3 regions of the Photobacterium sp. DA100 genome follow, and region 2 is predicted to be linked to each of the others. Evidence: riboswitches for the same ligand, from Rfam matches in the RefSeq annotation. Region 2 holds a riboswitch; each other region holds the start of a gene.

Region 1 (10,545 bases), on a different replicon from region 2:
CCACAGCCAGCCAGCTGATATCGTGGGCAAACATCTTGGACACCACGGCACGCAAGTCCTGCTCCTGGTTCATCAAGATAGGCAGGCCGTCATAATGATCGCCACACAAACCACGCTGGCTCATCGCCACCGACTTGGTGATCATCCCCACTGGCTGCTGCTGGTTGTTCACCATCACTATCATGCCGTGGCCGTAGTCGTTCATGCGCTGCAGGGCAACTTCCAGTGAATCGCCCGGGGTTACCGTCGGCACCTGGCGTTCCATGACTTCACCGGCGGTCGACAGCTGAAGGCGCTTCAGGGTACGGTCGGTACCGACGAAATCGGCCACAAAATCAGTAGCAGGATGAGCCAGAAGCTGATCCGGGCTTGAATATTGCTCCAGCTGGCCATCACGGAAGATCGCGACTTTGTCAGCCATCTTCACCGCTTCATCAATATCGTGGGACACGAACATGATGGTCTTCTTCAGCTCTTTGTTCATCTTCAGGAACTCTTCCTGAATCACTTCGCGGTTGATTGGGTCGATTGCACCAAAAGGTTCATCCATCAAAAGTACCGGTGCATCGGCCGCCAGCGCACGGATCACACCGACACGCTGCTGCTGGCCACCCGACAGTTCATTCGGGTAGCGCTTCATGAAGGTATTCGGATCCAGGGCGACCATGTCCAGCAGGTCTTTGGCACGCTGGGTGCAGCGCTTGGCATCCCACCCCATCAGTTTCGGGATCAGGCTGATGTTCTCTTCGATGGTCATGTTCGGGAACAGACCGATCTGCTGGATCACGTAACCGATGTTGCGGCGCAAGGTCACTGTATCGATATCTGTTGTGTCTTCGCCGTTGATCAGCACACGACCAGATGTTGGGGTTACCAAGCGGTTGATCATTTTCAGCGTGGTCGTTTTACCACAGCCCGATGGGCCCAGCAGGACACAGATTTCGCCGGTCGGTACTTCCATGTTGATATGATCGGCTGCTGTCACCACACCCTGTGGTGTTTCAAAAACTTTTGTCAGGTTCTCAAGTTGAATCATGAAAACGCCCTCTTAAATTCGTAAAACTTAGCCGTGAACGACGACACCTTTCGGTGTGAATTTCTTTTGGATTTTCGCCAATACCGTGTCGGCAAAAATTGCCAACAGGCTCACAGCTACAGCACCAACAATCAGCTGGCGCGGATCAGACTGGCTGATCCCTCGTGCAATAAACGTCCCCAAACCACCGGCACCGATGTAGGTGGCGATCGCCATAACACCGATGTTCATCACCACGGCGGTACGCACACCCGCCATGATCACCGGGATTGCCAGTGGAATTTCCACCAAACGCAGGCGCTGGATGTTAGTCAGGCCGATGCCCCTTGCCGCTTCGCGCAAGGCCGGGTCAACGTTGTTGATTGCGGTGTAGGTATTACGAATAATTGGCAACTGCGAATAGAGCAGAACCGCAATCACTGCAGGCAGATAGCCAATACCCTGGCCGATCATCGACAGCACAGGGATCATGATCCCAAACAAGGCAATAGAAGGGATCGTAATGATAATGGACGCAACGTATAGCACCACATTGGCGACACGTTGATTCTGGGTAATTGCGATACCAATAGGTACCCCTGTCATCATTGCAAGGCCAACGGCCAGGCTCACCAATGACAGATGCTCTACAGTTCGAGAGACAATGACATCCCAGTTGTCCAGAACGAAATTGAAAATTTCCAATTTGCACTCCTGGATTTACAAGTTGAACACAGATTGTTTATTGATTATTTCCGCTTAGATGCCGGAAATAGTGATACAACCATAAGGTTGTCAAAACAGGGGCTCCGCCCTGATAGACATGGTTTTCACCATAAGCACCGCCTGCCAGACCATAAGTCATACAAGCGGCAAAGGAAGGGGGATTCTAGTGAGTAACCCTGAACAGCTCAAGTTTTTTCAGGAATTATTTTGATCTCACCACTTATTGACGCTCAAAAAACACACAAACAAGTGCTAAGCCAATGATTTTATATGAAGCTTAAAAAGCAAAATTACAATGAACTCATTCTATTTTGTTTTCATTTCTTTGCCTCATTTCTTAAAGAAACAACTACAATTAATTCAGTATGATGATTGGGGGAGATTCAATGCTGCGAGCACGTGCGAAACTTATGTTATTTTGTCTAGTTGGTTCCCTGTGCCTTTCCACTGCATTTTCCGCTTGGAGCAAAGGCATTCCGCTGGCGATTTCAGGCAAGAGCCTGTCAGGGGACAAGTTGTCGCTTGAGCTTGAACGCAGCCAACTCGAACAGCTTCCCCAAACCTCCCTCTCGACTAACCTGCCTTGGCTAGAGCAGAGCGCGACCTTTCAAGGGGTCCGGCTGCTGACACTGCTAGAGCACCTCAATCTGTCAGTCTCCAAGCTCAAACTGCTGGCCCTCAACGACTACTCGGTGGTCGTCAGCCATGATTACATCAAGCAATACAACCCATTACTGGCCATCAAGCAAGATGGCCAGTATCTAAAAGTGCGCGATTACGGCCCGTACTGGATCATTATTTCATTGAATGAACATCCCGACGCCGCCGCAACCGAGCACCTAGCAAACATGGTCTGGCAACTTGCGTATATCGAAACGCACTAACCGAGTAGCGTTATGGAAAAATGTCGTAGCCGTAAAATCACCACCCTACTCGCCTTTATAACACCGCTGCTTTTCATCAGTATCCTGATGGCCGTGACCGCGCTCAAACGCAACTCAGATGTTATTGCCAACAGCCAAAATGAAGTGGCATGGTATGTACTCCAGCTCAACAAAGAATATGCAGAATTCCACCACCTGCTGCACCGCTACAGTGTTGGCACCAGTGATCATAACGATATGATGCTGCAGTATGAAATTCTATGGAGCCGCTTCAAGACCATCCTCACCAACACCCATATCAGCCATATTTACCACTTTGACGGCGCCTACCACCAAATCAGCAAGCAGTTTGACTATATCCAGTCCATCGAGCCGCAGCTACTTGCACTCCAACCGGAGAATGCAGACTCAGACTTGAGCAAGCAGGTCAAGGACAACTACGAAAATCTCGTGGTTTTCCTCAGCCACAAATTCCGGCTATCGAGCGGCGATCTGCTCAAAAAAGTAAAAGCGACCCATGCGATGAAAATGCTTATTTATTTCTTGCTCTGCGCCATTGTCCTGCTTGGCGGGATTTTACTGTGGTCGTTATGGCAAGAGTCTAAGTCGATGCGCAAGCTGGCAATGAGCGATACCTTGACCGGAATTCATAGCCGGTTGTGGCTTAACCACCAGCTCACTGAGTTAATCGATACCAAGCAGCCCTTTCGCTTCTACCTGATTGATTTGGATGGGTTCAAGCTGGTCAACGACACCCTGGGTCACCATGCTGGGGATACCCTGCTGAAAACCGTTGCAAACCGGTTAGCGGCACTGAGCGGGGAGCACTACCACGTCGCCCGGATGGGCGGGGATGAATTTGCAGTTATCGAATTGCTCGCGGTGCAACACGAAATCAATATCAGCCAAAAACTACTCAACAGTTTCCAGCAGCCGGCAATGTTGAATGGCAAACCTTTCGCTATTTCTGCCAGTATCGGCAGCAGCGAATACCCGCTCAATGCATCAAGCATGAGTGAAGTACTGCAACAAGCTGATTTCGCGATGTATGAAGTCAAACAACGGGGAAAGAATGGGGTGCTGGACTATCAGCAATCCGCCCCCGCAACCGATCCCGGCACGACTTCTTCTAACGTCAAGCCATTCTCGAAAAGTGTGTAAGAGTCTATGCCTTTCGGCCAGAAACAAAAAAGCGCCCGTTTGATGACGGGCGCAAAAATCAATAGTGCAGTGGATAGTGCCTGCTTATCTTTCATCAATTCCCGCTGAGCAGGCACTCAAAAAAGGCTTACATTGCCGCGGCAAAGATGGCTGAAATCTCCTCGTGGCTTGCTTGTTTCGGGTTGGTGAAACCACATGCATCTTTCAGGGCATTATCCGCAAGCACAGCAATATCCTCGGCTTTGGCACCCAGCACCTCCAGCCCCGACGGGATGCCGACATCTTTGGACAGCGCCTGGATCGCTTCAAGTGCAGCTTCTGCACCCTGCTCAGGCGTCAGCCCTTCGACCTTCATGCCCATCGCCTTAGCAACATCAGTCAGGCGCTCAGGGCAAACCTGCGCGTTGTAACGCTGGACGTGCGGTAGCAATACTGCATTACAGACACCGTGTGGCAGATCGTAGAAACCACCTAGCTGGTGCGCCATGGCGTGAACGTAACCCAGTGAAGCGTTGTTGAAGGCCATACCGGCCATAAACTGCGCATACGCCATTTGCTCGCGCGCTTCGATGTTCTGGCCGTCTTTCACTGCGGTGCGCAGGTGGGCCTGGATCAGCTCGATAGCCTTGATCGCCACAGCATCGGTGATCGGCGTTGCCGCCGTAGACACATAGGCCTCAACCGCATGGGTCAGCGCGTCCATGCCGGTCGCAGCCGTCAGGGATGCTGGTTTGGCTAGCATCAGCTCAGGGTCATTGACAGACATCAACGGGGTGGTGTTCTTATCAACGATGGCCATTTTGATATGGCGCGCTTCATCGGTAATGATGCAGAAGCGGGTCATTTCACTGGCAGTACCGGCTGTAGTGTTGATCGCAACCAGCGGCAGCTGCGGTTTAGCTGATTGGTCGACACCTTCGTAGTCAGCAATCTCACCACCATTGGCAGCGACAAGGGCAATCCCCTTGGCACAGTCGTGCGGAGAGCCACCGCCCAGTGAAATCACAAAGTCACATTCACCTTCTCTGAGCAATGCCAGACCGGCCTCAACATTGCCAATTGTCGGATTTGGTTGTGTACCATCAAAAACAATAGAATTAATATCACGCTGTGCCAGAAAATCGGCAACCTGCTTGACCATACCAATTTGGCTAAGCACTTTATCGGTCACAATCAGGGCTTTTTTAAAACCGTGAGCTTTCACCGAATCAGCGGCTTCAGTCAGGCAGCCCGCGCCCATCAGGTTTACCGCAGGGATGAAAAATGCGCTACTCATGATAAATTCTCCATAATTATCAAAAACTAATTACCATAAACCGCTTGTAAACCAAAGAACCACTTAATGTTCAGGCGGGCTAGACGTAACCAGTCTCTGTGTGTGCGAATAAAAGCTACCACCAAAAAAGTGTGCAACAATTTGATCTGAGACAAGTTATAAATTCCCGGCAAAAAATGATCGAGGGGATTTTGAGCAAGATCACCAAATCAACAGGTTACACACCAACATTGTCCACAAGGAGAAACACTACTTTTCGATTTATCACTAAGCAGTAGAAGCGTTTGTGAGCTAGCGCTCATAAAAAAACGCTGGCTTGTGCCAGCGTTTTTCCGATCTCACCACTTGGTTAGCTATTGCTTGATCCAGGCATCTTGCCAAGCAGAACCGTATCCCGGTTCGTAGTGATACGGCGAGTCGATGTTGCACCAGCCGCCTTCAGGGAAAGGACGGCACTGGTAGGTATTGCCATCGCGGCCGAGTACCACAGTCTGGCCCGGTACATAGCTACCGATACCTTCAGGGTAGGCATAATCATAATCCCCACCACCTGAGCTCTCCTTGATAGTGATTGACTTGGCCTCGACCACCTGTTGCTCGTTGCTAGCCGGATCTGTCGCCGTCACTACCACGCTGAACGACCCCGTCTGATTGGTAGACAGTGACATACCAACACTGCTGTTATTGATAACATCATTGTCCGATGCCAATTGCTGGCCGGTGCTATCAAGCAGCGCCATGTTAATCTTGTAGTGCCCCTCAGAGCTCACCGTGGCTTCGATGTGAGCTTTACCGTCAGCCCCCAAGGTGTATTGACTTTCCAGCCCTTGGACGGTTACCGGCGCAGGCTCAATCACATCCCCATCACGCACATCGAGAGCGTAGCTATAATCTGGGTTGGTGACAAAAACCTGGTTGGCATACAGATCAGATGGCTGGTAAACGATATCGCCGGAGGCTTGTTCCACACCGATTTGAGTCACAGTCGGGTATGTCTCGTTGATCAACTGGGCCAGATCATATGACCAGGTATTGATGTTCTCGTTTGTGGCTGTGATTGACAGCTTCTCGAAAACAATTTCTGAGCCTTGTTTATTGAAGATCCGGAACCAGATGCTGTCGCCATCCTGGGCTTCTACCCCAGGCTTGACGTATTGGCCCTTAGAGGTCCACTCCGGCGGCAGCACTTCACCGTCAAAACGGATATCGCTACAGTTGTAGAAGCCTTCACCGACCGGATCATTACGCTGCCAGCGGGTTACCAGCGTGGCATCACCACTGCGACCGCTTGGCAAGGTCACATTGATTAGGTAATACTGGCCGTTGCCTTCCTCCGTCACTGCTACATTGCCTGCAGTATCAATCAGCTCCAGATCATCCCAATCCAAACGACTATGGGCAGCATTGTAGCCCGGCTTGGTCAGGTAGAACTGCCAGAAGCTCGGGTTATGCGGGGCGGTTGCGCGGTAGCGCAAGGTGAAGGTCTCACCAGCTTTCATCTCAGTACGCTGCCAGTGCTCAGAGGCCACGCTCATGCCGCTCTTGCGCGTGTCGCCACCAGAACAGATAGCCCCATCGGGCACTGCGGCTTTGACGGCATCCATATTGTTGTAATTCGGTACCAAGGCTGCAAACTCGTTCTTCTGCACCAATGGATAGGTCCCCGATTCCAAAAATGACGCGCGGCACGCCTCATTCGGGATCTGCGAGCCATCAGATGGGCCCCAGTGGCCGCCATCTGATTCACAAATCACTTGGCGGGCTGCTGGGTACTCAGCATAGCCGTGGGCATTGACGTGAAGTGAAGAAAGGGCTGCCATGACTGACATTGCGCCCAACGAAAAGTGAATAACTTTATTCATGTTTAGCTTCCATTATGATTATTGTGGGAAGCCAGCTAACGGGAAGAAGCCACTGCTTTTATCTTGCTTTTCCCAATCAGGTAACCCCGCTACCATAGAGGCAAATCATTGAAACAAACATGACCGCTCCTTAGGCCGGAAGTTTTGCGCCCTATCCTTTCAGATAATTAGCCTTTAGCTGACGATACAAAAATAGGTCACTTCAATTTGTTGGTTCGCCTTGAACCGCTCGATTAAAGAACCCGGTTATATTTATAGTGTGTTTCTAATTCACCACAAAAAATTATAAATTAACAATGGAATGGCGATCTCATTTAATTCACAGTTATTAATATTAATAAATTAATTTGACGAGATGTAATATTTCATTCACCTAAAAACATTCACCCTACAAATAATAATCCAGCCAAACCAACATGAATAATATTAGTGCACAGAGATGGTAAGTTGCACAATAACAATAAAAAACAAACAGAGCGATACGACTTTCCAGAACCTGACCGGGTTCTTGCTTTTCAAACAACGTCCACTTGCCTGCTTCATTATTTCAGCCGAAGGATGGAACAAATCACCGGCGAGTTCAGAAAAGGCCGCATAACGCAGATTGGCTTGAGGAAAGCACCCTTTTCGTATCACCAGGTCTAACCAGGATGGCAGATCGCGGCGGTAATTCCCCAAAGGTATATATTCCGGCCATCGGCTTATAGCCGGTGACGATGTAACAGTCTTAGAAAAAGAATAGGGAAAATGCCCGGTCAACATCTCGTAAATAATGATAGATACAGAATACATGTCAGACCTCATGGACAATTCTCCCCCAGACAAACACTCTGGTGATAAATATTTAATATCACCAACGGGTACGGTTTCCACTATAGGGGTATGTATTTCATCAAAGTGTTCAGAATAAACTGAACCAAAGTCAATAATAACAATTTGATCAAGTTGATTAACGATAAGGTTTTCTGGTTTGATATCGCGGTGAATAAGGCGATGACGCTGCAAAACACGAAGTGACTTAATTATCTCCTCTGCCATTAGCCGCACTTCACCTAAATCTGGCTTGGGGTTATCGTCCATCCACTGACGTAATGTTTTTCCTTCAACCCAATCACAGACATGATATAGAAAGGGGGAATGACGGGAAAAAGGATGAATCTTCATTATCCGCGGGTTAGATATCTGCTCCCCCAACCAACCCTCGCGAACGAACCCTTGCAAATACTGATAGTCCTCTGCAAAATTCAGTGAGGGCATCTTCAGTACATAGCGTTTAGTGTCAAATTCACTGACCGCCAAATAAACATGGCTCCGTGGGCCGCTGTGCAATACCCGCAGAATACGGTACTGGTCAATCCGGTTGCCTTCTTCCAGTACCGGCGGGATCACCCGCCCAGTCAACTCCTCAATATATTCATCCATGGTCAGGCTTGGCAGCGACTGGACTTCAAGCAGCACACTCGAGACATTGTCCTGGCTGCCCGATGCCAGTGCGGCCTCCACCAGCTGGCGAGCTTGCTGTTCGGCTGGCAAAACGGCCGCGGACAAAATTTGCTGCAGTTCGGCTTCGCCCAACCACTCGTGGATGCCGTCTGTTACCAACAGCAGCCGGTCAGCATGCTCTAGCCGTATTTGCTGGAAATCGACTTCAATGTGGCTGTCCATGCCCAGCGAGCGAGTGAGAAAAGACTGCTGACCATATAGCTGGCGACGGTGATCTTGGGTAAGTGGAATCAGGGTCTGATTACGGTAGAGATAGGCTCGCGTATCTCCCACATGCATTATATAAGCCGTATTGAACTTGATGATCACGGCGCAAAAGGTAGTTACCAAGCCGTTATGCTGCAGCTCGGATTGGCAGCTCTGAGAGTAAAGCCATTGGTTCAGGGCATGCAGCACTTTGCCTGCTGACTGCTTCACCCCCCAGGTTTTTGGCGTTGCATAGTATTCTTCGACAAACTGACTCACACTGATCTGGCTCGCTCGCTGCCCCTGCTCGCTGCAGCTCACCCCGTCTGCCAGGCAGGCAACGACCCCTTTGTGTACCAGTTCATCACGCTGCGCAGGCTGGCAGATTGCAAACGCATCTTGGTTACTGGGCTTACACCCGGCCACCGAATACCCGCCAAAGTCCAACTTTAGGGTATTGGTCCTTGAAGCCCATTCCCCCCTATCCGCTCTCTGGTGGGATATGCCTTCTGGCCCAGTTGTGTTATCCATCCTCTCCTCCTAGAGCCCCTTCACCCTGCAGTTGGTCACCCCAGTACTTTCCATCAGCACGGCCGGCGGCCTACTCTGCCCCTGCAGGGTAGGCCGGCCAAGCTTATCGGTTGGCGACATCAATCATCACGATACTGCCGTCTTCATTGATCTCGGCGATCTGCCCACTTGGCTCTTCCATCATCAACAAGGTAATGAAGCCGATGACCGCCGTTGCCGCTATCACGTAGAAGAAGGTACTGTAATCAACCACTGACAAAATGGTCAGGTAACACACCGCCCCAACGTTCCCGTAGGCGCCGGTCATCCCGGCGATTTGGCCGGTCATCCTGCGTTTTATCAGTGGTACGGTCGCAAACACCGCCCCTTCCCCCGACTGGACGAAGAACGAACAAGCCATTGCCGCTACCACCGCGAGCCATAGCGGCCAGCTGCTATCCACCTGCCCCATCAGGAAGTAGCCGGCAGCCAACCCTGCCGTCAAGATCAGCAAGGTCGGTTTACGGCCGAACTTATCGGAAATCCAGCCGCCTCCCGGACGGGACATAAGGTTCATGAAGGCATAGGCAGAGGCGACCATACCGGCCATCACCGGTGTGAGCTCAAAGGTTTCCGAAAAAAACAGCGGCAGCATTGAAACCACGGCCAATTCAGAGCCAAAGGTGGCAAAGTACAACACATTCAAAATCGCTACCTGCTTGAATTTATAGCGATGCACTTCGGGCACCGGCTTCTCAAATACCGTTTTATTGACCCGCCATACCTGCAGAACTTCATAGCAATAAATCAGGGCAAGCACGGCATAGATGGTCATCACCGTGCTGTCCCCCAGCATGCCTATCCCGGTCGGCGAAAGCTTCCATGCCAGCAAAGCCAAGGCCCCATACATAGGCAACTTCATAAACAGCAGCAGGAAGAAGTCCCCTTTCGAGGTCACCTCCATTGCTCCCAACTGCTTGGGCTTGAAATAAGTCGAGCCCTTTGGGGTATCTGTCACGTTGGCATAGAATACAAAGGCGAACAGCAGACTCATCATGCCGGTGATCGCCATGGCGTAACGCCAGCCATCTTCGCCGCCGAACAACACAGCAACAGTGGGCAAGGTAAAGGCCGCCGCCGCAGAGCCGAAGTTACCCCAACCGCCATAGATCCCTTCTGCCGTCCCCAACTCATGATGCGGGAACCACTCAGAGACCAAGCGGATCCCGACCACAAACCCGGCCCCGATAAAACCCAGGGCAAAACGGGCAATCGCCGCCTGGACGAAGCTGTCTGCAAAAGCGAACACAAAACAAGGAATGGAGCAAACAGCCAGCAAGGCCGCATAAACCAACCTTGGGCCATATTTATCGGTGAGCATGCCGATCAGCACCCGGGCAGGTATGGTGAAGGCAACATTGA
Region 2 (10,545 bases):
CCTGTTCGCAATGTTCCTCGATGGCTTGATCGCGCTGGCTTCTGTGTATTTTATGTCAGTTAACCAAGGGGCAAAGGCCCTCGGGATTTCGGCGGGCAACATGCTGGTACAACTGCCTTTCTTGTACCTATTGCCCCAGTGGCTAGGTGTAGATGGGGTATGGCTGTCGGTGCCGCTGTCTAACATCCTGCTGGCCGCTATTGTTATACCGCTGGTTTGGAAAGATATTCAGAACAAGCAACATAGTGATATTACAGTAGGCGCTGTCACTGCCTAATCACAGTCGCTACGATGGCCAATAAAAAAGTACACGCCATTGCGTGTACTTTTTCTATTCAACAACAGGCAACCCTAAAAGATCCCTTTCTTCTTGATCTTCTGCACATGGGCAAGACGCTCGTTCAAATCTACAACAGGGGTTTCACCTTGTTCTTGGTTTGATAAGCCCGCCTGCGAACTTATGCCGCCCTTAGATAACTTGCCGATGAGTTCAGACTGCGACGCCAGCATCTGCTTAAGCTCAGCAATTTCTTGCGATTGTCGTTCGACCAGCTTAACCAATCTCGCGTTTTGTGCATGATGGCCTTCTACCGCATCAGAAACAGCAGCAGTCACCGCTTCAACCGTATTCGCCGCACTTCCCTTTTCACCCTCTGCTGCCAACGTTGATGACATGACCGCTGATAGGTGCTCGCGCGTACGCTCAGCCTCAGTGGTGACCTGCTCGAAAATCGACGCCTTTAAAGCCTCAAACAGCTCTTCCTGGGTTTGCTGGTTGCACACTTGCTCAGTGTTCGTCGCTAGATACCCAAGTCCCTGGAGGGTCTTTTCCAGCGTAAATTCAGATACCTGGGCTTCAGTGAGCTGCATGCTCAGTTGCTGAGATAAGTCAGGACTCAGCAAGTGCATGAACAGGCCACTCAAATAGACCTGCTTTTGGACATTCCGCGCATTGAGTAATGCCAGGCTGTGCTCATTGCCGGATTCTGATTTCAGCCTGGCAAAATCGTCAGCCCATTGGTGCAGTACCTTACTGGCATAAAGATCTGCCGGGTTATTAACCGGGTCGAGATAAATGGAATAATTGATCCGTTTTAGACGATCAGCCATTTACAACCTCTTGTTCTGGCATATTAACCGCCTCGCCATCGGCATGATACAGACACAATTCACGCGCCAAGGCTTCTTGCGGCTCGTCCACCAGCACTACGCGCTCGCCCAGTGTTTCGTAGGCTTTTTTCACTGCCGGGAAAATTAAGCTCGCACCGCCACCGACCAAGTAGACACGGTTCGGGTTCTTGGCAAACTTCTTCGCTTCGTACGCAACCTGCTTGCCAAGCTCGTCGATTTTGGTTTCGATTTTTTCAAGGATAACTGGGATCTGGGTTTCATCATTCACGACTTCCCGCACAAAATCCAGGTTATCGCGCTGCTTGATAAGCTCATTCGCCACCAGGTAGCTTGAATCACTATCAGCAACTGCCAAGGACTTACGAGCAACATCGGTCACCATGGATACGCCAATTTCGTTATTTCCGTAAATGGCAGAGACATCATCAAATTCGCCGACAATCACCCCCATATCCAGCGTAGTCCCGCCAATATCAATGACCAGTGAGCGATTGAATTGGCTAACAGACTGCATCGTCAAAGTCGAGAGCACAGCAGGTAAACTCTCGGGCATTACTTCGACATCAATGATATCGAACAACTCACCTTTGTTGAGTTCAATTTGACGCATCAAATTATCGCGCTTGCGGGCAATTTTCGCTTCGTTTTTTTGGCAATCTTCGGCGTTGTAATATTCGGTAATAGGTAGTGTCACCACCAACTTAACCGGACCCGGTTCAATACCTGTCTGCAGCAGCGCATGGTGAACGGAAAGTAGATTCAGATCATCATACTGGTAATCAACATGCGTTGTTTCCAGGGCTTTGTCTGAAGTCATGTCGTAGGTATATTTGGTTGAGCCAATCGTATAATTAAAGATCTTCTTGTCTTTTCTCAGTGCGGCACTTTTCCAGTTTTTACGGAACGAGTTAGGAGAGATAACGGTATGTAGTTCACCTTGTTCAATCCAACTTACTTTAACGTTGGTTGAACCGTCATCAACCGCAAATTTACGTGGCGTCATTGTTTTCCTACTTTTTCTCGGTGAGAGTGATTTGTCTGCGCGAAAGTAAATAAACCACCGGCCAATGGCAAACCTAACGCAATGGTTTTGAAGCAGTTCAGCAAAACAAAAAAAATCCGACCTTTTTGTTTAATATCCTTCAGATTTGGTCGATCCGCCCGCATTGCAAGCCAATAAATGCCACCGACTTGGATCGGCTGATACACTCAAGCAGTAAACTTAATTTACCACTTTAACTTTCTTTCTATCCAGCACTCTAGTTTGGCTCATCAATAACAGCAAACAAAAAAACCAATATATACATACTCTTAAAGTTAAATCAGCCAACCATTCACACATTATTGGTGTGGGAGTAATGAAAGGCTAATGAAATAAGTATCCAGAAACACTAAATATTTCTCATTAACTCGCCCTACCACTCACAATCAATAGAAATTCAACTGACGAATAGAAAATCACCGCCCATAAACCTGACAAATAATAAAAATAGTAGACAAAAAAGCGCTGAACATATACCAGCCGCACGCATTACCAGCCATAAACTGGTCGCACCAATTTGCTAGATAAAGATCACTTATTCATTTCAATTCAAAGAGTTAATTAAAACCCCACTTCAATCAACTTCATGAAGCAATATCACATAGTGACAATTTTTCGCTCCATTCAGGCATTAGCAAAAGATTTTTCTTTGACCAAAATAAGCGCCTTTGCTACTAATTTAATGGTACTTGTGACAACGGCAAACTAAATGAAAGTTTAGGACGCAAAGCTTCCGGTCTAACGAGTTTCTCAATGATAGCGGGGCTACCTCAAGTGGAGTTTCTCCATTTACGTTGTGCTCGTATTTATTAAAACAAATGAAGCGTGATTGTAATGGGTTAATTCTATTTTTCTTAATTTATAAATAGAAAATCAATTTATCTCGCTCCCTGAACCATTATTCGTTTTAGGTAAATGGAGTTTATTCTGTGAAAAAGTCTAATCTAGCCATATTTATTGGCGGTTTACTCTCGTCTTCAATAAGCTACGCAGCCGCGCCCGGTGCCCCTACCATCGACTGGGGTGAGCACACTTACGCCCTCGTCGAGCTAAACCGTGATGCCAGCAGCTACGAAGATATCGTCGTCGGCATCCACGATACTGTTGCCGTGACGGTGTCTTGGCAGTCCTGGAGTGGCGACCCTGCCGACACGGCCAAGGTCAAACTCGATGGCAACACGGTTTGGACCGGCAGTGGCAGCGTCAAAAGCGCCACCTTTGATGTCAGCAAAGGCGGTGTCTACGACATGACTGTCGAACTATGTAACGCTGATGGCTGTAGCGAAAGTGGCAGCGTCAAGCTTACAATCGCCGACACGGATGGCAGCCACCTCGCTCCACTAGTCCCCGTGCTACAAGAGAACAACAAGCCTTACACCAATAAGTCCGGCAAGGTGGTTGGTACCTACTTTGTCGAGTGGAGTGTGTATGACCGCGCCTTCCCTATCGATAAAGTACCCGCTCAGAACCTGACGCACATTATTTACGGTTTCACCCCAATCTGTGGCGGCAACGGCATCAACGATAGCTTGAAACAGATCCCTGGCAGCTTCGAAGCACTGCAAAAAGCCTGTGCCGGACGCGACGACTTCAAAGTCGCCATCCACGACCCATGGGCTGCACTGCAAAAAGGCCAGCAGGGGGTTAACGATTGGGCTGATCCTTACCGGGGTAACTTCGGTCAAATGATGGCATTGAAGCAAGCCTATCCGGATTTAAAAATCTTGCCATCAATTGGCGGCTGGACGCTTTCTGACCCTTTTTACTTCATGCATGATGAAGCGAAACGCCGCACCTTCGTCAACTCGGTGAAAGAGTTCCTGCAGACTTGGAAATTCTTCGACGGTGTCGATATTGACTGGGAATACCCCGGCGGTAACGGAGCCCACCCTACCCTGGGCGACAAAGAAAAAGATGGCGAATTGTACGTCACACTGATGAAAGAACTGCGTGAAATGCTGGATGACCTATCGGCAGAAACCGGCCGGACTTATGAGCTGACTTCTGCCATCGGCGTCGATGTCAAAAAGATCGAGGTGGTTGATTACAGCCGTGCCCAGCAGTACATGGATTATATTTTCCTGATGAACTATGACATGTTCGGCGCATGGGATTTCAATAACTTGGGCCATCAATCCGGACTGTATGATGCCAGCCATAATCCAGCAATCACCCACACCACAGACCGTGGGGTAAACGACCTGTTGGCTCAAGGGCTTGATCCTAAAAAACTCGTCATTGGCGTGCCGAAATATGGCCGTGGTTGGAAAGGTGTCCACAACTATACCGGTGATAATCCAATGACCGGGCAAGCTACGGGCGCTATCGATGGCACATGGGAAGCCGGCGTGCTCGATTACCGTGATATTGCCAACAACCATTCGGGGGCTGGCTGGGAAGATCGCTATGACGAACAAGCCGAAGCCTCCTACAAATGGAACCCTACCACCAAGGAACTTATCTCTTACGATAATGCCAGGGCAGTACAAGCCAAAGGGAACTATGTTCAGCAAAGAGGGTTAGCCGGTCTGTTCTCGTGGGAAATCGATGCCGATAATGGCGATGTCCTCAATGCCATGCACGATGGTTTGGGGCATGGCGGAGTGACACCACCACCGGTAAACAAGCCACCTCATGCTAATGCCGGTGTCGACCAAACGGTGACAGGGCCTATCGATGTCATTATTGATGGCTCAAATTCCTACGACCCAGAGCAACAAGCAATCAGTTATTCTTGGAAGCAAACAGCTGGCGATACTCTGCCAATTGCAGGCGAAAACGAAGCTAAGGCCACCATCACGGTACCGTCTACCGATACTGACATCAGCTATACCTTCACCCTTACCGTAACTGATGAAGAAGGCCTGACTGACACTGACACGGTGACCATCACCAACAAAGCAGAGCAGGAAAACCAGCCACCGAGCGTGTCGCTGCCAGCCCAGCTTTCGGTAAAATCGCAGGATAACTTTACCCTGACTGCCCAAGCAGATGATCCAGACGCTGATCCATTAACTTACAGTTGGGCCATCCCGCAAGGCTTTGCTCTAGTCTCCGGCCAGGGCACCGCCTCGCTGACCCTTACCGCTCCAACTGTTTCTGAGAGCACGCAGGCAACAGTATCAGTACTGGTATCAGATGGCGCTTTGGATGCCCAGGCACAAACCCAGGTCACAGTGACCCCTAAAGATACCGGCGGTAATGAGTGTGACCTCACCGACCCGAATGCTGGCAACTATCCAGCATGGTCTGGTGGTGCGGTATACAACACTGGCGATCAAGTTAGTCATGATCAGCTGGTATGGGAGGCTAAATACTGGACACAAAACAATGAGCCAAGCGTGACTGCCGATCAGTGGAAACTGATTAGCGATGTCGAGTTCGGCTGGAACACGGGAGTAGCCTATAACGGCGGCGATGAAGTCAACCATAATGGCAACCGCTGGAAGGCCAAATGGTGGACCAAAGGCGAAGAGCCTGGAGTTGCAGCTGTGTGGGACAACATCGGAGCCTCAACCTGTGACTAACAGGTAAATGGCCACCGAAATAAAAAAACAGCGGCTCACTGAGCCGCTGTTTTCAATCTAGCGCTTGTTATAAATTAATCGCGTGATAATTTCACTTCAAAACGATCCCACTCGACTAACTGCTTCTCTACATAACCCGCGCCTGATGGCTTTTCTGCGGTTCGATAGATCACGAAAGGCTGCACCGCATTCCAGTCACCATCGTAAAAGTCATATCTATCAATCAGTGATTTATCGACAACAGTGTAAGTCACAATACGGTTTGTCGGGCCAGTTTGACAATAGTTTCCTTTGTAAAAAGGCTGAGCTTGTTTTTGCGCCATCAAATTTGGCAAATTCATAACATTCACTGTCGTCGCACACCCTTCATAGCGTTGCACATATAACCTTACCGACTCTTGATATTGATGACCGGTCTCTCCAATCGGCTCGGCCGATTGCACATCCACAGACAAGGCGACTCCCAACCCCAGCTTCTGTACTTCCTCGATAGTCGGCTGCATTACCGTCGCACCCGCAAAATCAAGCTCTGTAGCCTGGTATGGCGAACTGTAGGCATCTATCGTACTCCCTACAACAGTAAATACCCCTGAAATAGTCAGATCACGGGTAGCGCTCCCTTTTGCCGGAGGCACAACGGAAAGGTAACTGGCCGACATAGGTGCCAGTGCTTTGTAGAGTTCACTTTCCTGCTCGCTAACTTGCAAAGCGAAAAATTTTGACGGCGTATAGTCCAATAACGCGAGCTCTCCCGAATTAGGATCGACCCTCAAATACTGTCCAACCCAACCACTCGACAGGCTTTGCAGGCTATAGCTTCTTGTTCCATATTCTTTTGGAAGATCAAGTGTCACTTTCTTCAGTGGCTCATATTCGAGCTTATCGTGACGAACCACGAACCCTGGGTGCGCCGCCTTATCGATAAACGCGCCGGCATAGTCAGAAGCAGATAAATAGTTTCGTGTTTCGGCAGCTTCAAAAAGCACGTGAAAAGACCCGGTTGAGCGCATCTTCACAGTACCATCAGAGGCTACGGTAACCGGAGAGGTATCAGCTTGGTACACCTTGAAAGCAATATCTCCTTTGAGGTTTTCGATTAGCGGTGAAATAACTCCATCAGACGTATAAACTGCATCACTGTAGTCAACGGTGACAGGGTTCGGTGCTTTTTCGATGGTCACTGCGAAAGAGGCCGTCGCCGGACTGTATTTATCATCACCTGCGTCAGTGACTTGTACCACTGCATGGCCTGCATTGTGGATAGTGATTGTTCCTGTTTTGGTATCAACCGCAATCACCCCTTGCTCGCTTTTATCCTCCAGCAACTTAAAGCTCAAGTTGCCAGTTCCCCCGCCAATAGCGGGTGGGCGGATGGTAGGGTTTCCTTCAGAGAAGGTACGCACCAAATCGCCGTCGACAATTAAGCGAGAATCAGCAGCGTTCACCACTACACTCATGCGTTTAGGCTCTGAGGCCAAAAAGTTATCACTCTCCTCACGCTCTACCGTGAAATTGGCAATACCGCTGCGTTTTAATCTGAAACACGCATTGGCAGCGTCATACTCAGCAATATTGCTATCACTGCTGGAGACTGGCAACACGCGCAGTATACCCACATCGCCCTCAAAGACGACAGCCTCACAATAGTCGGGGAAATAGGTCGTAGTCACATTACTGACTGTAAACTCAGGGTATGGCGCCTTGAGCACATTCACGGTCAGCGGTACCGGTGCCGATGGCAAGTAATTGTCGCCACCATCATCAATCGCCGTCAGCTTCGCTGAGCCAGCGCGCAGTACCGTCAAACGACCACCATCGAGCGATACAACATCCGACTGCCCGCTTAGCGTCAACTGGCCTAATTGCCCTTCCATTCTCGGCGATTCACTCATCCCTTCGGTATAGGTATAAGTCAGTTCACCGGCTTCCATCCCCGGGTGCACCGCCGGATTAACCGTAACGGTGAACGGATGCTCGTCAGCGGCAAAATTGGTATTGAGATCATCTATAGCGCTCACCTCAGCTTGACCCACCCGCAAAAAACGAAGTAGCCCGGTTTGTGCGTCTACCTCAATCACATCGTTACCGCTTACCACTTCGTAGCGCACTGGCGCGACATGGTTATTGACGGCCGGTGAAAACAACGTGGTAGCATCAAACATAACAACGGCATCGGATACCTCTAGCTCTGCGCGCTTACCGAGTTTGATCAAGACAGTAAAAAAGGCTTCTTGTTTGGCATAACCAAACTCACTGCCCAAGTGTTGAGTCACTTTGACTTTGGCCTCTCCTACTCTAAGAGCTGTCATCAAGCCTGAGTCTTCCGAGAGGGTAATTACTGGTTCGGCCTCTTCCTCTACCAACTGATACTTCAATCGCCCCCCTTCAGAGCCACTGATTTTCAATGGGCTTAGTGTTAAACCCGATTGAAAAGCACGCTCTTGGGATGAAAATTCGAGTTTATCGGGATCTAAGGCCGCAATAGTAATTTTGGCTGACTGGGTAGCTTCGCGGTAATTTCGATCACCACAATCAGTCAAGATCACCTCAACCTCGCCAGGTACTCCTTTCGCAGCAATAATTCCCGTTTCGGGATCAAAGTCCACTAACCCTTCCGGTTGGAACTCGACGGTTACCTCCCCCCTCTGGCCAAGGACAGGCAATATAATATCCTCGCCAGCAATGGTCGGGATGGTAATGTCCGCAAGCTCTAGCGCCTCATTTTCAGCTTGCTCAACCACAACATTAAACGTCGTGCTTGACGTCTTGTATTCCTTGCTACTATCAACGACTGTGACTTGAGTTTCTCCTGCAGCAAGTATTGTAATCTCTCCGGAAAGCGGGTCTATCCGGATCACATCACTCGGTTCACCTGCAGAAATTTTGTACACTGCACTTCCGACTTGGTGGTCTACTTGAGAATGGGCAATACCTTGCTCAGAAAAGGTTAAAGAAAGGTCTTGAGCAGATAGTGCTGCACGGTCTTGTTTTTCTGCAGGCTTTGTTAGTTCATTGGATTCGCTGGACCCACCGCCTCCGCCACCACATCCAAATAAAAGTAAGCTTAATATAACCGCTGATATTTTTAATTTCATTTTCATGCATGCTGCCCGTAAAAAAGCATGGTTTACTACATCTGTAGCAAACAACCATTGAACACCGTTTTATTTGGCTTGGGATTATAAATTCAGCATCTGTTAAGATTCAAGAATAAATATGAATAGATATGTATGGATAAAAAGCTATGTTTAAATAAAAAATGCCATGAAAAACTTTAACTCACTAAAAACAACAAGTTAAAGACAATAATAAATTGCATTTAAAATCCATTAAATTATTACACCAAACATAACTTTCAAATTTGAAATACATGAGGGTCGAAGAAGGCTGCATTGCCCTCGTGATTATTGAACTCACAAAGGCAATGTTCGAATAAGGCTTAGCTTACTGCTGCAGTAACTGAACCGTCGTCACGATCTTGTCATTTAAGTGCGGATGAAGAATTCCCCCATTTTCAGGGTCGAAGTTCTCATGAAAACTTGGCACTGACAAAGAAGCTTTCACTTCAGCACCAAAAAATGGCATCGAAGCCTCAGCGGCAGCCAATACATTCTTAGCCCCACCGGGGCCCGGAGAGGTTGACAGCAATACCATAGGTTTGTCCTGGTACACTTTCGGCTCTATACGCGAAACCCAATCGAACAGGTTTTTGTAGGCAGCGGTATAAGAGCCGTTATGCTCAGCAAATGAAATTAATAGCGCATCCGCAGATTGAATTTTCTTCAAAAAGGCATGGGCCAACGCCGGTTGCCCTAGTTCCAGTTCCTTATCATGGCTATACAACGGCAGCTCGTAATCATTCAAATCCAATATTTCGACATTGTAGCCTTGTATTTGTGAGGCAGCGTAAGTAACCAGTTGTTTATTGATAGATGTCTTGCTATTGCTGGCCGCAAAGGCGATTACTTTCATGTTGTCTTCCTTTTCATTATGTATTTTTTCACTTGCCAAATAACAGTAGCAACTCCGACCAGTTAAGCAAATCTAATCCCTTGTATCACTCCCCTATCCATATAAATCAAAAGGGGAGGCCTCAGCCTCCCCTTCTCAATCATTGATAGCGCCAGCTTAAAAGGCCCTGCTTATAGTGATAGGATAACACCAGCAATAGCCGCACTCATCAAATTGGCCAACACACCGGCAGCAATAGCACGGAAGCCCATCCGCGAGATAAAGTTACGACGCTCCGGGGCCAAACTGCCTAGGCCACCAATCAGGATTGCCATGGTAGACACATTGGCAAAACCACACAGGGCGAATGTAACAATGGCTAGCGAGTGCGCACTCAGTTGCTCTTTGACTTCCATCATTTGGATGAAGGCGACAAATTCGTTAACCACCACCTTGCTACCAATCAAAGAGCCCGCGACCAAGGCTTCATTCCATGGCACGCCAATCAAGAAGGCAATCGGGGCAAATAGATAGCCAAGGATAATTTCAAAGCTAAGCTGAATGCCAAACAAGTCACCGACATTACCCAGCAAACCGTTGAGTAGCGCAATAACACTGATAAACGCCAGCAGTGTGGCACCTACCGCTACGGCAATGCGGACCCCAGACATGGCACCATCAGCCAAGGCTTCAACTACGTTGGTCGCTCGAGGCAATTCCACTGAGGTAATTTCGTCTTCATCATTGGCCTGATCGCTTGGCGGTACCATCATTTTTGCCATCAACAAGCCTGCCGGTGCCGACATGAAAGCCGCTGCAATCAAGAAATTCAATTCCACGCCCAGTGATGCGTAACCGACCAGAGTACCGCCCGCAACAGAAGCCAAACCACAG
Region 3 (10,545 bases), on a different replicon from region 2:
CCTCTACCTCCCAAGGCGACAGGATAGTGGCTTCACCGGCTACACAGTTTACGCCCAGTTTACTGTAGCGCTCGACGCTGTCATGGGGCTCGATTTTGCCGATAACTTCATGAACCCGACTCATTACCTTGGCAAAATCGACCTTGGCCTCACCGGTTTGGATGCCGAATTCGTTGGCTCGGCTGATTTTAGCCATAGTGTGTGCGGCCCGGATGATGGCTTTGGAAGGCACGCAACCGGTGTTGAGGCAGTCGCCACCCATTTTATGGCGCTCAATTAAAGTCACTTTGGCCTTCACCGCAGCAGCAATATAAGCACTGACCAGACCACCGGCGCCTGCACCGATCACCACCATATTCTGATCAAAGCAAGCAGGCTTTTTCCATTGGGCATAAACGCGGCGCTGGTTGATAGCTTGCATGAAGGCTTTGGCAATAAGCGGGAAGATACCCAGTAGGGCAAGAGAAACCAGCACTGGCGCTGAGACAATGCCGCTCAGACTGTCAATCTGACCCAGTTGGGTGCCGGCATTAATGTAGACGGCGGTGCCAGCGAGCATACCCAGCTGGCTGACAAGGTAATACATACGGGTGGTGATAGGTGTCAGGCCCATCAGCAGGTTTACGATGAAAAACGGAAACACCGGGATCAGGCGCAAGGTAAATAGGTAAAAAGCACCGTCTTTTTCGATACCACGGTTTATGGCCGACAGGCGGTGGCCGAAGTTAGCCTGAACCCAATCGCGCAAGATATAGCGACTGAACAAGAAAGCCAAGGTCGCACCGATACTGCTGGCAAACGAGATCAGCAGCAGACTCCACCAGAACCCGAACAGAGCCGCGCCGAGCAGGGTCATGATGACGGCTCCGGGCAATGAAAGCGCAGTGACAACGATATACAGGACAAAGTAAGCCAGGCTAGATAAAAACGGTTTGGCATGGATGGTATCAGTCAGCGCCAGCTGCTGTGTCTTGGCTTGTTCCAGCGTGAAATACTGGCCAAGATCGAAGAGAAACCAAACAGCGATCAGCGAGACGACAATGCTGATCACCAGCAGTTTTTTTCTGTCCATAGCTTGCTCCTGTTATTTGTCCGTGTGCGTAGGGGCATCAGAGGGTTGTATATCACTCGGTTGAATAGGTAGTGAGCAGAAATCTTGCTTTGGTACATCGAGCGCAGTGTTAAATTTCGCCGATAAGTTTTGGAATGCAACCAAGGCCGTTAAGTCAACAATAGCATCTTCATCGAACCACTGTTTCAAGGTTGCTAGCATCTCATCAGTGACACGTTGTCCGGTAATGGTCATGGCTTCCACATAACCCAGTACTGCTCGTTCCTGCTGATCGAAAAGGTCACTGTGCTGCCAGTGGGCTAGCGCTTTGATTTTCTCTACAGAGTCGCAGCGTTCGGCAAGCTTCATGCCGTTGGCATCAACACAAAACTCGCAATCATTCAATTGCGATACCCGGACACAAATCAGTGAGCGAAGGATCGGGCTTAACGGGGAGGTGCGGCGATCCAGGTAGCCGAAGAAACCGGCAACCAGCCAGAACAGAGTAGGTCGCCGTCCCCAAAGTTTAGCTGGGTTAAGGACTTTGCCATAGTGGCGTTTTTGCAACCACAATAGCGGCTTGATAAATAAAGAATAGTTTTCTTTGGCGGAGATGCGCACGGTAGCCCCTTGTCTCTTTGTTATGCCACTTTGAGCTTATCGAATAGGTGGCAGTAATTATTACTGAAATTATCAGGTAGTTATGAGACAAAGACCTAACGAAGAAGCAAATTATTTCACGCGAACGCCAAAAAAGATGATCAGTTGACCGATATTTGTACAACTTGGGGCTTGGATTGGCTAATGACCTTGTCTGAAGAAAGTTCAGTTAGCACTATGTAGCCACTTGCCATCAGAGGAATAAAGGCAAGCAACATAGTTTTACCTATGTGATAGTTACGATACCAATACTTGCGGGCCCTGATTTTGAGCATCAGCCCCCAACATAAAAGCAGGGCATTTAAACCGGCTATTGGGATCAATAGTGGCTGAAGTGATTGATAGGTAGTGATGTTATTTTGTACTAGGATAAATGCTAACAGGGGAGGAAGCAGGCTGAACAGAACAAGCGTTCGCATAATTCGCGGCCACTTGCCAAACTTATCCTTGAACATCTGATCACTCTGTCCTGGAAAAGGTTTGGAACAGTTCATAGTTACCCTCCGGTGTTATTTGAAACATATTTTACAAGTGTCAGTTTGCAATTAAAGGGTGTTGAGCGATTTATAAACAGTGTTGTGAGTTGATTCAATCTTTAGCGAAAATTGACAAAAAATTGGCAAGGAAATGCTTGATTGTTGACACTTGTCATTGACGCGAATAATACAAAAAAAGAGACCTTCACGATCTCTTTTTATATATGAAACTCGTCGTATTAGCTTAATTTTGCTAGTAATTCAGAGCGACGATCTTTGGGAATAACCGACCAATGTTGGCCGCTTATTGCCCCCTCTAGTGCCCACAGCAAATCGATACTGACGGTGCCTTGGTGACTGTCCTGCAATGCTTTAAAGGCATTGATTGAGCCTGCTTCTATTAAATCATCGACTGTACAAATCCCCGCTTTTTTAAGCATTCTTTCATTTGCCAGGCGAAGGTTTGGTAGGTCTTTTATTCGATCTGGTGATGCTTTGTCTTTTGTTTCTTTATCAACTTTAGCTGCATCAAGAGAGCGGGTTGCCTGCTCAATGATCTTTCCAGTGTCATTCCACCATTCGTCTGGAATGGCGTAATGTTTTGTTACGACTGGAAAGCCGCGTTTTTTATAAATATATGGCTTAAGCCCTGCCTTTTTATATTCTTGTTCGTTTTTTGCGTTGGCGCGAAGATGAAGTTTGTCATTTACAACGAGTGCAAACATTGTTTCACCCGCGAAAATTCCAAAACCACCAAACATTGAACGAGACTTAACGTTATCGAAACAACTAAATAGGCGTAAAGATTCTTTTAAAATTGGTTTGTCCATGCTTCTTCTCGGTGAAAGTTTCTTGGGTCACCTAACAACAGAGCGAGGATTCAAGAATAGCAAATATCATTACATTACACTGTCAGGAAAAAGTAAGAGTTTCCTGATGTTAGCTGCTATATCCATCGGCAACCCCGCTACCATAAGTTGACTGAGTTAATAAAAACTCCGACGACTCTTAGGCCGGAAGCTTTGCGTCCCTACCTTTCGGTAGGTTTGCCTTGTTCGTGACATTTTAAGAATATCTCATATGATATTTTTGAACTTGATCGCAACTTTCGAAATGTGATGTTGATTCCAGAAATTAACAGCTAATTTTGTTCATGAATGAATATTTTTGTCCCAAAAGCCAATATTTAACACAGTGCAATTGGATAAAAAAACGGAGGCCAATGCCTCCGTTCTAATTCCAAAAAAGTAAACGATACCGGATACTTAGTTAAGTTTCTTCACCGATTTGCGGATCACCAGTTCAGGTATCATTTCAAACACTTGGGGTGCGTGCTCTTTGTCTTTTACGCGTTGCATCAGAATTTCAACAGCACTCTTGCCCAGACGACGTTTCGGTTGGTGGATAGTCGTCAGTGGCGGCGAGAAATACGGGGCCAAATCGATATTGTCGTAGCCGACGATAGAGATGTCTTCCGGTACGTTAATTCCCGCCTGCTGGAAGGTACTGATCATTGCCATAGCCATGATATCGTTGAAGCAGAAGATAGCCGTAGGGCGTTCTTCCATGGCAATGAACTGTTTGGCTGCAGCCACGGCAGATTCACATTCGAAGTCGCCTTCGAGGATCCACTCTTCCTTAACTTCAAGGCCGGCTTCAGCCATAGCTTTTCGGTAGCCTTTCAGGCGTTCGCGACAAGCTGTCTTTTCGCTGTGGCCCGTTAAGCAACCAATCGTTTTGTGGCCATGCTCAATAAAGAACTTGGTCGCCACATACCCGCCAAGCTCGGCGTTATCCTGAATTTTATCTGTATGCGGACTTTCTGGGCCCCAATCCATGATCACCATAGGGGTCTCTTTCTGACGCTCGAGCAACTCCAGTAGCTGTTCATCCAGATCCGAGCACATCACCAGCAAGCCATCAACACGCTTTTCGGCCAACATGCGCAGGTAATCACGCTGTTTCGATAGGTTGCCTTCGGTATTGCACAAAATTAGAGTGTAACCGGCGCCATAGCAGAACTCTTCAACCCCGTGAACGACTTCGGCAAAGAAAGGGTTGGTCGATTTGGTTACCAGCATACCGATGGTTCTTGTTGTGTTGCATTTCAGGCTTCGCGCAACCGCACTTGGTGCGTAATTCAACTCTTCAACCGCAGCCAATACCTTCTTTTGCGTTGCTTCTGCGACAAAGCGCGTTTTGTTAATCACGTGAGAGACTGTGGTTGTCGATACACCAGCCATACGTGCAACATCTTTAATCGTTGCCATAGTTATTCTTCTAATAATAAAGGTCAGAGAACCTTATAAATTAATACCTTACTCAACAGAAAAATGAACTAGATCACCATTTTCTATCCGAGTAGTTCATTGTTCTGTTGGGTACGAACCGCAGAAACGGCAAAAGGCCGCATCACGAATGGGCGGCTTCGTTTCTTATTCCTGCTGTATGCTTAACATGCCATATCGCATGTGTTGCATTGTTTAATCGCTTGCGTTCACATTTTACTTAGTGTGGCCTAGAGTGCAATGATTGTTATCTCAAATTGCATAATTCGTAGCTAATGATCGGTTTTTTGCTTGCATGGTATACAACAGGGCCAAGATGCGGCCCCGTTTTAGGTGATTTGCTTAGTTATGCAGTTTGGTAAGTTGCGGACAATCTTGGGTGGACTCCGGGCTAAGCCGTTGCCGGCAGCACCACCGGGTAACCCTCTATCGGGTGGTGAGTGATGCATACTGGCCAGCCATATACAGATTTGATTGTATCCGCTGTCAGGGCTTCTTCCGGGGAACCATCGGCCTGAATTTTGCCATGGTTGATGATGACTAAGCGATCGGCGTACTGCGCCGCGAGATTAAGGTCATGGATCACGATGATGACAGCGGCACCAGCCGCTGCCATTTGCTTGGCTACAATCAGTGCGTTGTGCTGGTGGGCCAAATCGAGGGCCGAAGTGGGCTCATCCAGCATTAAGATACACTGCTCTCCGGCATGGCTGAGCTGGGTCAGCACCCTGGCGAAGTGGACGCGCTGCTTTTCACCGCCTGACATTGATGGATACAGACGTGGTGCGAGCTCGGTCACCCCGAGCATCGCCATTTTTTCCTGAGCGATTTTTTGTGTCTGCGCATTGGGAAGCTGGAGCGGGAGTGTCCCCAGCTCCACGACTTCCTGTGCCGTGAAAGCAAACGAGAGGGAGCTGTGTTGCGGGAGAACGCCAAGTCGTTTTGCTAGTTCCGAGATAGGCCAGTTTTGCCGAGGAGTGGCAAAGACATTTACCTCGCCCTCGGCCTCCACTTCACCGCATAGCACTTTGAGCAGAGTACTTTTCCCCGCGCCGTTGGGCCCTAAAAGCGCGGTTAGCTGACCGCTTTTGATCTGCAGTGAAAATTCGTCGAGTAGTGTTTTTCCACCTAGGGTCAGTGAAAGATTTACCGCTTCAATGGCGATGCCACTGCCCGTCAAGACTTGCGGGTTTGAAGTCGCCAGGTGATTCATGACAGTTTGCCTTTTTGCTTGATCAATAGATATATGAAGAATGGGGCACCGAGCAATGCGGTGATAATACCCACAGGCAATTCCGCAGGTGCTGCAACAACACGAGCAAGCATGTCTGCAACCAGCAGGATCAACGCACCGAGCATAGCCGAAAGCGGGAGTAGGGACTTGTGGTTGGGCCCTGAGAGCATTCGGCTGATGTGGGGAACGATCAGGCCGACAAAACCAATCACACCGGTGAGGGATACGGCAATGCCAACCCCCGCGGCGCACAACAAAATAAGTACACGCTTCAGGCGCTGGACGTTAACACCAAGATGTTTGGCTTCGGCTTCACCCAACAAGAAGGCATTAAGGGCATTGGCATTGCGATCAAAGGCAAATAGCAGTCCTAGCAAAGTGCAATAAGCCAGGCCGATACCAGGCCATGTTGCTCCTGCTAACGAGCCCATTGTCCACAGCGACAAATCGCGAAGCGCTTGATCATCGGCGTAGTAGTTCATTAACCCCAGCGCCGCGCCGGAGAGGGCACCAATTGCCACACCGGCTAGCAACATGATAGTCACCGATGTGCCATTTTTGTCTGTGCCGAGCTGGTACACCAGAAAGGTGCTGACAGCGCCACCGATAAAGGCAAAAACGGGCACTGTGCCCAATGTTAGTAACAGTGGAGAGCTGGCTGCTAGTGGCGCAAAGATCACGATGGAGAGCGCCGCACCGAGGCTGGCACCACCGGAAACACCAATGATGCCAGGATCTGCCAGCGGGTTTCTGAATAGTCCTTGCATCACGGCACCACACAGGGCAAGGATCGCGCCGATAGCCATGCCAAGCAAGGTTCTCGGTAGGCGGATCTGGTGGATAACGATGTCGATATGCGGCGGCAAATCAAAGTTAATAGGTAACAGCGCCCTGAAACTGTCGGCAAAACTGATATCCATCGGCCCAACGGCGATCGACGAAGTGACGGCTATTACCAGTAATGTCATACCGACAGGAAATATCAGGCCGGTTGGGATTCGTTGTAACTGCATTATTAATATTCTGCTTAGATCAACGGCAAAGCGTTATTGATGGTAAAACACTTGGTTCAGGCGTTCGGCTTCGCTCAGGCTTTTCAGGCCAAGGCCGCCAATCAGTGCGGTACCGTCAATTGTCACTACTGCTTTATTCTGTCCCGCTGGGGTTGCAGAGAGCAGGGGCATTTTCTGCAGCAGCTCATCGGCTGAGCCGATCTGGCTGAGGGTGCGTGAGCTAAGCAAGATAATATCAGGCTGCATTTCAACCATAGCCTCGAGCGAAATAGGCTTGTAGGACTCTACCGCATCAGCTGCAGGGTTGGTGGCACCGGCAAGGCGGATCACACTGTCTGCGGTGGTGTTGCGGCCTGCGACATTCGCCGGGCGACCCTCGTGGATCATCAGAAAAAGGACTCTTTTCTGCTCGGCTTGCTGCTCGAGGCTGTGGTTAATAGCGTCAACTTTTTCTTGTACCCTGGCCTGAAGAGCACGGGCGGCTAGCTCTGTATGGGCCAGCTTACCGACTTGCTGAATACGGGTCAGAAGATCATCAACGGTTTCGCCAGAGTTGACTACATTCACTTCAATACCGGCTTGCTGAATCAGATCCAATGTCGCCTTCGGTCCCATTTCATTCGAACCCAGTAAACGGGTTGGGTTGAGTGCAATAAGACTCTCGGCCGAGAGTTGGCGGTGGTAGCCTAGTACTGGCATACCTTCATCGACTAGCGATTTACTGGTGACATCAACAGCCACCAGCTGCTCTTGTGCCCCCATGGCATTGATAATTTCAGTAATTGCTGCCCCTGCACTGATAATGCGCTCACTGGCGTACGATGCCGTGGCAGTAAGGAGTAATGCGGTAGCCAGAGCCAATCGCTTCATTATTTGTCCTCTTCCATTAATAATTGTGTCGCTTTAATTTCGTTCTGCTGTAGAAAAGCGAGGAGTTTAAGCATGTTTTCAACTGAACCAGCCTTGTCAGCACCAATCACCACGGGCTTGTCAGGGTTGGCTTTGACTTCTTTGAGAAGTGCGGCCTTGAAGGCATCCCAACTGTCGATTTGTATCCCTTGCAGTGCCCAGTATGGCTCTGTAGAAGTGATATTGACGGTAATTGGATCTGCCTGAGTTTCTTGTAGCGCCTGGGTTTCTGTCTGTGGTAGTTCGACATCCAGTGACTGAAGCTTTACGCTGGCAGTCAGTAGGAGGAAGACCATGACGATAAAGATGATATCGAGCAGTGGGGTAAGGTCGGGTTTTAGATCATCATCACCGGTGACACCTTGATGGGTACGAATCATGACGCCGCCTCAGCTTCAGCCTTTTTGGCATTGTCTACTTTCGGCAGGCAATTAGGCTCCAGGGTCAAGCCTTCTAGCCATAGGTTACAGTGGTTGAGGCTATGCTCGAGTTTTGCTGTCACCTTATCAGCCCAAAGGCCAAGCAGTTGTGACCCCGTGATTGCAGGCAAGGCAATGATCAAGCCTGCCGCTGTCGTGCGCATGGCCAGACCAAGGCCATCAGCAAGATCGTTAGGGGTGACGGCACCCGAGCTAATGGCAATACCCTTGAACATTTCAATCAAGCCGAGCACGGTACCCAAAAGGCCAAGAAGCGGGCTGATCACGCCAATCAGGCTAAGCAGACGCAACCCCGAGCGTAGCTGAGAGCGCTTTTGCTGAAGCCAGATCCCTGCGGCATCTTCCCGTAAAGCTTTGGAAAAATGGCGGTGAGAAATAAGCATGGAGACACCTTTGAAAAGCAAAGGGCGCTTTTCTTTGAGAGAGTTTGCAAGCTGGTCCAGGCCTGCTTCGTCAGTACGGCTTTGCGTTGCCAGTAGCGCATCAATCTTACTTCTGCCTACACCAGTGCATAGCAAAACCTGAATACAACGCTCGATAAGGATCATCAATGTCAGTGCTGAGCAAAGCAGTAGAGGAGCTGTCATCAGGCCAAATTGATTTTGTAGGGAGTGAAACATTTCCATGAGTGAATCCAATAAAATACTAGTCCAGCTTAAAGCGGACAGGAACTTGTACGCGATGGGCAATAGCCTGACCATCAACAATATGGGAAGAAAAACGCCAGCGCTTGATGGCTTCTAGGGCTGCCTCATCAAGGATTTCTGCACCGGATGATCTCAATAAATTCTGTTTGACCTGCTTTCCAGACTCATCAATCCAAATCTCAACCAACACCTGTCCCTCAATCCCGCGACGCTTGGCAATTCGCGGGTAGGTCACAGGGCTAGGACGTGTTGCGAAGGTTGGTTTAGTGATGAGCTGGGGTTCACTGTTTACCCCTGACGCTGCTTGATCTGCAGCCGGTGGAGTAGGAGCCGGTGTTTTAACCTTATCCTCAACCGGTTTAGGCCTGTTTACTTCAACGGGCTTCTGAACCGGTGTTGGCTTTTTAGCAATCTTCTGCTCGACGTTTTTCTCAACAGGCTTTTCCGGTACCGGCTGATTGATTTCCTCCGGTTGAACTTTAGGCTCCGGCTGTTTTTTCTTTACTAGCTTTTTCACCGCCGTTTTTTCTTTTACGGCTTTTTGAGGTACTTCGACGGAAGCTGGTGATAGCGGCTCGGAAGTAACAGGTTCAGCCGGCCGAGGCGTGGGTGCCGAGACGAGGTTGAGCGAGACCTTGGTTGAGTCTGTGCCAACTGGCATCGCCATCACCATTTTGTTAGGTACAGCAGAAAGCAATAGGCTGTGGGCAAGTACTGAAACAACACCTGCTATGGCATATCTTTTCGCGTTCACTGTTCTACTCCGACCATGCAAAATAATGCTACATGTGTTTGTTAGTTTTGAATAATTTCGTAAAGAGCAATCTATTACTTCGCTCTCCGAATCAAGAATGACTCTCATTATCCATGTAATCGAAATAATATCAATTATCATTTGCAATATTATTTAGGGGTGCTTATGATTGCCGCAAATAAGAGTGGTTATCATTCTCTGATGGTTTAGGAGGGGCTAGGTATCTAGCTCGACGAAGAAGTAGATGATTGAAGAACAAGCATTACAATCTGCTGTGTTGGCGCCGGAACTACTGACCGAATCGATTGTAGGAAAACACACGCCCGATCCGCTTCGATATGCTTTTGCCAGCAAGCGTTCAGCGCATGCGGGTGGTATGTCGGCGATGGTTGCCGAGCAAGAGCGGCAGGGTTTAGCACTGAAAGCGCTATCAACGGTATCGGAAAATCCCAATAGTCGTTGCCTCTATATTCACATTCCATTCTGCCGGGTGCGTTGCACTTACTGCAACTTCTTCCAGTATGCTTCCAGCCAGTCGCTTATCGACGAGTATTTCGATGCCTTGATGGTAGAGCTGAAAGCCAAGGCCGCAATGCCTTGGACGCAAGCTGCACCGTTCCGGGCGGTATATGTGGGTGGAGGTACACCTACTGATCTAACGGCAGAGCAGGTGACGCGACTGGGAAAAATGGTGAAAGCGTATTTCCCTTTAACTACAGATTGCGAAATTACCCTTGAAGGCCGTATTAATCGCTTCGATGACCGAATGTTCGAAGGGGCACTGGAAGGAGGCTTCAACCGTTTTTCCTTCGGTGTACAAAGCTTCGATACTACAGTTCGCCGCAAGGCCAAACGGCTAGATGATCGCGAGCCTGTTATGGCGCGCATCCAGTCTCTGAGTGCGACCAATGCAGCACCAATCGTTATCGACCTGTTGTTTGGTCTTCCCTATCAAGATATGCAAGTTTGGCAGCAAGACTTGACTGACTTTTTAGAGAGTGGAGCACACGGTGTTGACCTTTATCAATTGATTGAAATGGGCGGTACACCAATGAAAGGCATGATTGAGAAAG

Evidence for each region. Region 2 has a riboswitch for cyclic di-GMP ahead of PTW35_RS23980 (glycosyl hydrolase family 18 protein). Riboswitches for the same ligand answer to the same signal wherever they lie in the genome.
Region 1: it holds a riboswitch for cyclic di-GMP, as region 2 does, so the genes downstream of both, PTW35_RS12735 (lytic polysaccharide monooxygenase) here and PTW35_RS23980 (glycosyl hydrolase family 18 protein) in region 2, are expected to answer to the same signal.
Region 3: it holds a riboswitch for cyclic di-GMP, as region 2 does, so the genes downstream of both, PTW35_RS10615 (TfoX/Sxy family DNA transformation protein) here and PTW35_RS23980 (glycosyl hydrolase family 18 protein) in region 2, are expected to answer to the same signal.

The regions. Positions count from the first base shown of each region.
Region 1 covers NZ_CP119423.1:2,780,404-2,790,948, forward strand. Annotated here, with positions in the region: gene PTW35_RS12710 (ABC transporter ATP-binding protein) at 1-1,036, opposite strand, end outside; gene PTW35_RS12715 (ABC transporter permease) at 1,064-1,720, opposite strand; gene PTW35_RS12720 (oxidoreductase) at 2,128-2,625, shown strand; gene PTW35_RS12725 (GGDEF domain-containing protein) at 2,638-3,786, shown strand; gene yiaY (L-threonine dehydrogenase) at 3,914-5,062, opposite strand; gene PTW35_RS12735 (lytic polysaccharide monooxygenase) at 5,416-6,924, opposite strand; cyclic di-GMP riboswitch class I at 7,001-7,107, opposite strand; gene PTW35_RS12740 (bifunctional protein-serine/threonine kinase/phosphatase) at 7,351-9,144, opposite strand; gene PTW35_RS12745 (NarK family nitrate/nitrite MFS transporter) at 9,248-10,545, opposite strand, start outside.
Region 2 covers NZ_CP119424.1:1,366,156-1,376,700, forward strand. Annotated here, with positions in the region: gene PTW35_RS23965 (MATE family efflux transporter) at 1-277, shown strand, start outside; gene PTW35_RS23970 (hypothetical protein) at 352-1,110, opposite strand; gene parM (plasmid segregation protein ParM domain-containing protein) at 1,103-2,134, opposite strand; cyclic di-GMP riboswitch class I at 2,863-2,946, shown strand; gene PTW35_RS23980 (glycosyl hydrolase family 18 protein) at 3,103-5,700, shown strand; gene PTW35_RS23985 (cadherin repeat domain-containing protein) at 5,775-8,591, opposite strand; gene PTW35_RS23990 (NADPH-dependent FMN reductase) at 9,145-9,672, opposite strand; gene PTW35_RS23995 (NupC/NupG family nucleoside CNT transporter) at 9,843-10,545, opposite strand, start outside.
Region 3 covers NZ_CP119423.1:2,280,640-2,291,184, reverse strand. Annotated here, with positions in the region: gene lpdA (dihydrolipoyl dehydrogenase) at 1-1,072, opposite strand, end outside; gene PTW35_RS10625 (carboxymuconolactone decarboxylase family protein) at 1,085-1,672, opposite strand; gene PTW35_RS10620 (hypothetical protein) at 1,813-2,205, opposite strand; gene PTW35_RS10615 (TfoX/Sxy family DNA transformation protein) at 2,427-3,017, opposite strand; cyclic di-GMP riboswitch class I at 3,142-3,248, opposite strand; gene PTW35_RS10610 (substrate-binding domain-containing protein) at 3,453-4,457, opposite strand; gene PTW35_RS10605 (heme ABC transporter ATP-binding protein) at 4,867-5,688, opposite strand; gene PTW35_RS10600 (iron ABC transporter permease) at 5,685-6,677, opposite strand; gene PTW35_RS10595 (ABC transporter substrate-binding protein) at 6,756-7,592, opposite strand; gene PTW35_RS10590 (biopolymer transporter ExbD) at 7,592-8,011, opposite strand; gene PTW35_RS10585 (MotA/TolQ/ExbB proton channel family protein) at 8,008-8,697, opposite strand; gene PTW35_RS10580 (energy transducer TonB) at 8,717-9,472, opposite strand; gene hutW (heme anaerobic degradation radical SAM methyltransferase ChuW/HutW) at 9,717-10,545, shown strand, end outside.